Regions from separate parts of the Allorhizobium ampelinum S4 genome, predicted to be linked through region 2. Evidence: riboswitches for the same ligand, from Rfam matches in the RefSeq annotation. Region 2 holds a riboswitch; the other holds the start of a gene.

Region 1 (3,414 bases), on a different replicon from region 2:
AAGCGCGGTCATCTGGCTGAAAAAGGTCTGCGCCACATTGATGACCAGCAGAAAGGCGGCAATGAAGAAGAAATTGCGCAACTCCTGCCAGAAAGCTGGCAGATCGCGATTTTCCAAGGCGTTATAGAACGGCTGGTTCCAGCGATTGAGCAATATCTGGCCATAGGTCAGAAGCAAAATGACGACGAGCAACGAAAGCGAGAGCAGCAGAATGCGCCCTCTTACATGGCTGGACCAGAAGGATTGGCCAGCCATGCGCATCTGTTCTGCAAATGTCAGGTCCGGCGCGGCGGTTTCGTTGTCAAACATTCGTCGCGGTACAATCATCATTGAGTCGCGGCCTCTAATGCCGCCCTTGACCTCAAGAATGCTCTAGTTACCACCACTTGGCTACTGAATAATCACGTCTATCACTCACAAATCAAAGGGATGATGTCGAATTGGCCATTTTTAAACCGGATAAAGGACTCGTAAGCGATTCACTATTCTAAGCCACGGGATAGTGACGACCCACAAAATAACACAGGAAAATATCGCACCGTCTTCGTCTGTTTCATTCCACTCTATACAGAAGAAACGGCTCCACTCCCAGAAACATTTGGAATTCCAGATAGTTTAGGAAGTATAACTCTTTCCGGCTTAGATATCATTTTGAAATTTCGCGCAGCAGGAAATTTTTGCGTTTTTCCGGGCTTTAATCCGACGTAAGATCCAATGTCCATCGGATTCAATGGTGCGCTTACATTGAAATCCGAAGCTGGTTTTTGAAGGTTTTGGGCAGCCTGATGGACACATTGCGTATAGCGGTCAGCCTCGGGATGCCATCGATAAACATTAACGCAGCTTAATTCAACGAGCAAAAACCTGCCATTTGGCCTTTCAAATTTATCGACCACACTCCATTTTATGTTCAGGGAACCGGTGGCGTATTGCCAATCAATATTACTGAAATATTTCTGCGCCAATCCCACAATACCGATCATGCTGGACATTGGCGTGCCGCTATTTTCAAAAAATGCAACCATCTCATTTATCTTGCGCGTAATATGCGCTTTGACAGATTGATCTTCATCCATCAATTGCTTAACTGAAAAATGAACATCGGCACCAGACCCTTGACGATAGTGATTGAGATAAGCTTCGGCCCGACCGCCGGGCCTCATCGTGGCAATGCGCGCTTGCTCAAGAATTTCGTTATCGCCCCAACTTCCCGTATGTCCGCTTAGCATTCCCGTTGTGTGTATGCCGACGCAGGCAGTATCCACCGCCCCTTTTAAAACCTTGTTTCGGGCTTCACTTTGTAGTTTCTCGACCATGACAAACTCCGTGAGAACGGCAAAAACCAATATGCGACAATAATTTTAAAATTATGTCGCAATCAAGATATGATTGCAAGTGATGTGACCACTCCACCTGTTATAGCCTCAAACAGAACTGATACGCCCCAACACAACATCGATGATACGCGACACCTAAAATCGGTGTTTTTGGAAAGAGTTAAATAGCCGAGCTAAACTATGCCAAGAAAACATCCGCATTGGCATAATTGGACATAAACAAGATCTGCCGTAGTGACATACCGGACGTATCATTCCTCTTTTCCACCCCTTGCCAGCTTACGATCGGCCAGTTACATCTGCGCCTAATACTCTAACGGGGTGCTCCGATTTTGGTTCGGGGCTGAGAGGCTTACGCCAACCCGCGGAACCTGATCCGGTTAACACCGGCGGAGGGATTAGAGGTGCATTTCTGCTCCCTGTCTCTCTTTCATTGTTGTTGTTCAAGGAGAGACCATGCGCCGTTTGTTGCTAGCAGCCCTTCCCCTTCTTGCCAGCCTGACGGTCGCCCAGGCCGAAGACAAGGTGTTGACCATTTACACCTATGAAAGCTTCGTCTCTGAATGGGGGCCGGGGCCGAAGGTGAAAGCCACGTTTGAAAAGACCTGCGGCTGCACCGTCAAGTTCGTCGGGCTGGAAGATGGCGTGGCACTGCTGAACCGCCTGAAGCTGGAAGGCGCTTCCAGCGAGGCGGATCTGGCGCTGGGGCTGGACACCAATCTCACCGAGGAAGCCAGGCAGACCGGGCTTTTTGCGCCCCACGGCATCGATGCGTCGACGGCCCAGGTGCCTGGCGGCTTCAAGGACGATATGTTCGTGCCCTATGATTACGGACATTTCGCCGTCGTCTATGACACCCAAACCATAAAAAATCCGCCCAAAAGCCTGAAGGAACTGGTGGAGGGAGACCCCGCCCAGAAGATCGTCATCGAGGACCCACGCACTTCGACGCCGGGGCTTGGCCTGCTGCTCTGGGTTAAATCCGTCTATGGCAAGGACGCGCCCGCCGCCTGGGCAAAATTGAAAGACCGGGTGCTGACCGTAACTCCCGGCTGGTCGGAAGCCTATGGCCTGTTCACCAAGGGCGAAGTGCCGATGGTGTTTTCCTATACGACCTCACCCGCCTATCACATGGTCTCTGAGAACACCGAGCGCTATCAAGCCGCTTTCTTTTCGGAAGGGCATTACATCCAGATTGAAGTGGCAGGAGTGTTGAAAGGCACCAAGCACAAGCAGTTGGCCGAGGATTTCCTGAAATTCATGCTGACGTCCGGCTTCCAGGATGATATCCCGACCAACAATTGGATGATGCCAGTCACCAAGACCTCGACCCCGCTGCCAGAGGCTTTCGACCGTCTGGTCAAGCCAGCCAAGACCTTCCTGATGAGCCCGCAGGAGGTTGCCGCCAACCGCAAGGCCTGGATCGCGGAATGGCAGGCGGCAATGGCGGCTAAGTAAGGCCCGGCATGGCTCTCGCACGGCAAAATCTGCTGCCGATTGCTGGCGGGATCATCGGCCTTGCCGGGCTTTTTGCCTTTATCGGATTGGCGGTCTTCGCCCTGCTGCTCACAACCGGTGGCCATCTGCCGCTGGCGCTGGACAGTTACACCCTGTCCATCCTGCGCTTCACCCTGGTGCAGGCCGGGCTATCGACTTTGCTGTCCATTACCTTTGCCCTGCCGGTGGCTCTGGCCCTGGCGCGGCAAAGGCATTTCTGGGGCCGTCGCTGGCTGATCCGGCTGATGGCGCTGCCCATGGGTCTACCGGTGCTGATCGGCGCCTTGGGCCTGATTGGCATCTGGGGTCGCAACGGGTTTGCCAATGATCTGCTGGCGCTGCTCGGCCGTCAGACACCGGTCAGCATTTACGGCCTGACCGGCATTCTCATTGCCCATGTGTTTTTCAACATGCCCTTGGCATGCCGCCTGCTGCTTGCCGGGCTGGAGCGGGTGCCACCTGATTATTGGCGCATGGCGGCCAGTCTTGGCATGGGTCCGGTTGCGATTTTCCGGATGATCGAATGGCCAGCCCTCAGCCCCTTACTTCCCGGCATCGCCGGGCTGATCTTCATGCTCTG
Region 2 (3,414 bases):
AAGGATAGAGCGATGACACAGACCGTTCCCGTTTTCGATGGCCATAATGATGTGCTGCTGCGGCTGCGCCGTTCTGGCCGTCCCCATCCCTACCAGGATTTTTTGCAGGGCGGCGAGGCCGGGCATATTGATTTGCCCAAGGCGCGCCAAGGGGGACTGGCCGGTGGACTTTGTGCCGTATTCATTCCCTCGCCAAGCTTCAAACCTGATGACAACGGGGATTTCCAGGCCCCGGCCCAGCCGGAAGCGCTGAATGAGACGTTGGCCATGGCCCGGCTGCTGTTCGAAATCGAGGCGAATTCGGCTGGTCGCGTCAAGGTCTGCCGCAGTGCCGCCGATATACGGCATTCTCTCGCCAATGAAATCTTTGCGGCGGTTTTTCACATCGAAGGCGTTGAGGCCATCGCTGCCGATCTCGATGCCCTTTATGTGCTGCATCAGGCGGGGCTCCGCTCGCTCGGTCCTGTCTGGAGCCGGCCGAATATCTTTGCCCATGGCGTTCCCTTCCGCTTTCCATCCTCCTCGGATATCGGCCCCGGTCTGACGGATGCTGGCAAGGACCTGATCCGCGCCTGCAATGAGTTGAAGATCATGGTCGATCTCTCTCATATGAATGAACAGGGCTTCTGGGATATCGCCGGTCTTTCCAATGCACCACTTGTCGCTTCCCATTCCAACGCCCACGCGCTTTGCCCTCATAGCCGCAACCTCACCGACAGGCAGTTGGATGCGATCCGTGACAGTGGTGGTTTGGTGGGTATCAATTTCGGGGTGATTTTCCTGCGCGAAGACGGTCAGCGCAATCTCGATACACCGCTGGATGTGCTCATCGACCATATCGATTATATCGTGACGCGCATCGGCATCGACCATGTCGCACTCGGCTCAGACTTCGATGGCACAACCGTTCCCGCCGCCCTCAAGGACGCAACTGGTCTTCCCTTGATCGTCCAGGGGCTGGAAGCGCGGGGCTATGATGCGACCTCGATTGCCAAGATCTGCCATGGCAATTGGATTTCGGTGCTGGAGCGAACCTGGGGTGCTTAGCCCTCTCTTCGGCGAAATGAGATTTCGCCGGGCATTGACCTTAGTGCCAGTTCGGCAGTAATCTTCTCTCATTCACCAGGGGTGTCCCGCAAGGGGCTGAGATTCCGCTAGGCTTAACAGCAGCGCGGTGACCCGTTGAACCTGATCCAGTTCATACTGGCGTAGGGACGGTGCAAGCGCTGCAAAACCATGGCCCGTATTGGGTTGGCCCGTTATGGGTTGGTCAGGCGTCTTTCCATCATTCCGGCTATCATGACTGGGTCTCCAACCTGAACACTTGGAGCCTCAAAAATGAATATCGCCCCACAGTTTCCGACCCCCGAAGTCACCACCGGGACGCTTCCCGCCTCCGCCAAGGTGCATATTGCCGGAGAGATCCACCCGCAGATCCGCGTACCGATGCGCCAGATCACGCTGCACCCCACCTCCGGCGAGCCGCCGGTCAATGTTTATGACAGCTCCGGCCCCTATACCGATCCAAACGCCACCATCGCCATCGATGCAGGCTTGCCGCGCATTCGCGCCGAATGGGTGGTCGCACGCGGTGATGTCGAACCCTATGCCGGACGCCACGTCAAGCCAGAGGATAATGGTTTTGCTTCAGGCGAAAAGCTGACCCCGGAATTTCCGGTGCGCAATGCGCCCTTGAGGGCAAAACCCGGCCAAGCCGTAACCCAGCTTGCCTATGCCCGCGCTGGCATCGTCACCCCGGAGATGGAGTTCATTGCCATCCGCGAGAATATTGGCCGCAAAGCCGCCAAGGACGCGCTGATCCGCGATGGCGAAAGCTTTGGCGCGTCCATCCCGGATTACGTCACGCCAGAATTTGTCCGTCAGGAAGTGGCCATGGGCCGCGCCATCATCCCGGCCAATATCAACCACCCGGAAGCCGAGCCGATGATTATCGGCCGGAATTTTTTGGTGAAGATCAATGCCAATATCGGCAATTCCGCCGTCACATCCTCCATGGCCGAGGAAGTGGAAAAGATGGTCTGGGCGATCCGCTGGGGCGCCGATACGGTGATGGACCTCTCCACCGGGCGCAATATTCATAATATCCGCGACTGGATCATCCGCAATTCTCCGGTGCCGATTGGTACGGTGCCGCTCTATCAGGCATTGGAAAAGGTGCATGGCATCGCCGAAAACCTCACATGGGACGTGTTCCGCGATACGCTGATCGAACAGGCCGAGCAGGGGGTGGATTATTTCACCATCCATGCCGGAGTGCGCCTCTCCTATATCCACCTTACCGTCAACCGGGTCACGGGCATCGTGTCGCGCGGCGGCTCGATCATGGCCAAGTGGTGTCTGCATCATCACAAGGAGAGCTTCCTCTACGAGCATTTCGACGAAATCTGCGATATTTGCCGGGCTTATGACGTGTCCTTCTCGCTTGGTGACGGCCTTCGCCCCGGCTCGATTGCTGATGCCAATGATGCCGCGCAATTCGCCGAACTGGAAACGCTGGGCGAACTGACCAAAATCGCCTGGGCGAAGGATTGCCAAGTGATGATCGAAGGCCCCGGCCACGTGCCGATGCATAAGATCAAGGAGAATATGGACAAACAGTTGAAGACCTGCGGCGAGGCACCCTTCTACACGCTTGGTCCGCTGACCACTGATATCGCTCCCGGTTACGATCACATCACGTCGGGCATCGGGGCGGCGATGATCGGCTGGTACGGCACGGCCATGCTCTGCTACGTGACACCCAAGGAGCATCTGGGCCTGCCGGATCGCAATGACGTCAAGACCGGCGTCATCACCTACAAGATCGCGGCTCACGCCGCCGATCTCGCCAAGGGGCACCCGGCAGCCCAGGTCCGTGACGATGCATTGTCGCGCGCCCGTTTCGAGTTCCGCTGGGAAGACCAGTTCAACCTGTCGCTCGATCCAGACACAGCTCGATCCTTCCACGACGAGACCCTGCCAAAGGAAGCCCATAAGGTTGCGCATTTCTGCTCGATGTGCGGCCCGAAATTCTGTTCGATGCGGATTTCCCACGATATTCGCGCCGAAGCCCAGAAAGAGGGGCTGGAAGCCATGGCGGCCAAATACCGCGATGGCGGTGATCTCTACATGCCGGTCTCCGATGAGGAGAAACCGTCGGTGGGAGAATGACATGTCCATTCTGATCAAGGGGGCCGGCGTTGCCGGCCTCACATTGGCGTTTGAACTTGTTCAACGCGGTATTAATGTCGCGGTGCGCGATATCAAAACCTCGGTAGGGCAGGGGGCTTCTCACTATGCAGGCGGCATGCTTGCACCTTATTGTGAGCGGGAAGCCGCCGAAGAGCAGGTTCTGACGCTAGGCCTTGCAGCTGGGGATTGGTGGGAACAGGCTTTGCCTGGCTCCGTCACGCG

The links. A riboswitch is a leader RNA that binds a small molecule or an ion and turns the genes downstream of it on or off. The one in region 2 is predicted to bind thiamine pyrophosphate.
Region 1: it holds a riboswitch for thiamine pyrophosphate, as region 2 does, so the genes downstream of both, thiB (thiamine ABC transporter substrate binding subunit) here and thiC (phosphomethylpyrimidine synthase ThiC) in region 2, are expected to answer to the same signal.

Annotation. Positions count from the first base shown of each region.
Region 1 is NC_011989.1:3,582,987-3,586,400, forward strand. Features, by position in the region: gene AVI_RS16845 (ABC transporter ATP-binding protein/permease) at 1-309, opposite strand, end outside; gene AVI_RS16850 (hypothetical protein) at 564-1,316, opposite strand; TPP riboswitch at 1,645-1,752, shown strand; gene thiB (thiamine ABC transporter substrate binding subunit) at 1,794-2,795, shown strand; gene thiP (thiamine/thiamine pyrophosphate ABC transporter permease ThiP) at 2,804-3,414, shown strand, end outside.
Region 2 is NC_011988.1:924,709-928,122, forward strand. Features, by position in the region: gene AVI_RS21210 (dipeptidase) at 13-1,047, shown strand; TPP riboswitch at 1,115-1,233, shown strand; gene thiC (phosphomethylpyrimidine synthase ThiC) at 1,339-3,171, shown strand; gene thiO (glycine oxidase ThiO) at 3,173-3,414, shown strand, end outside.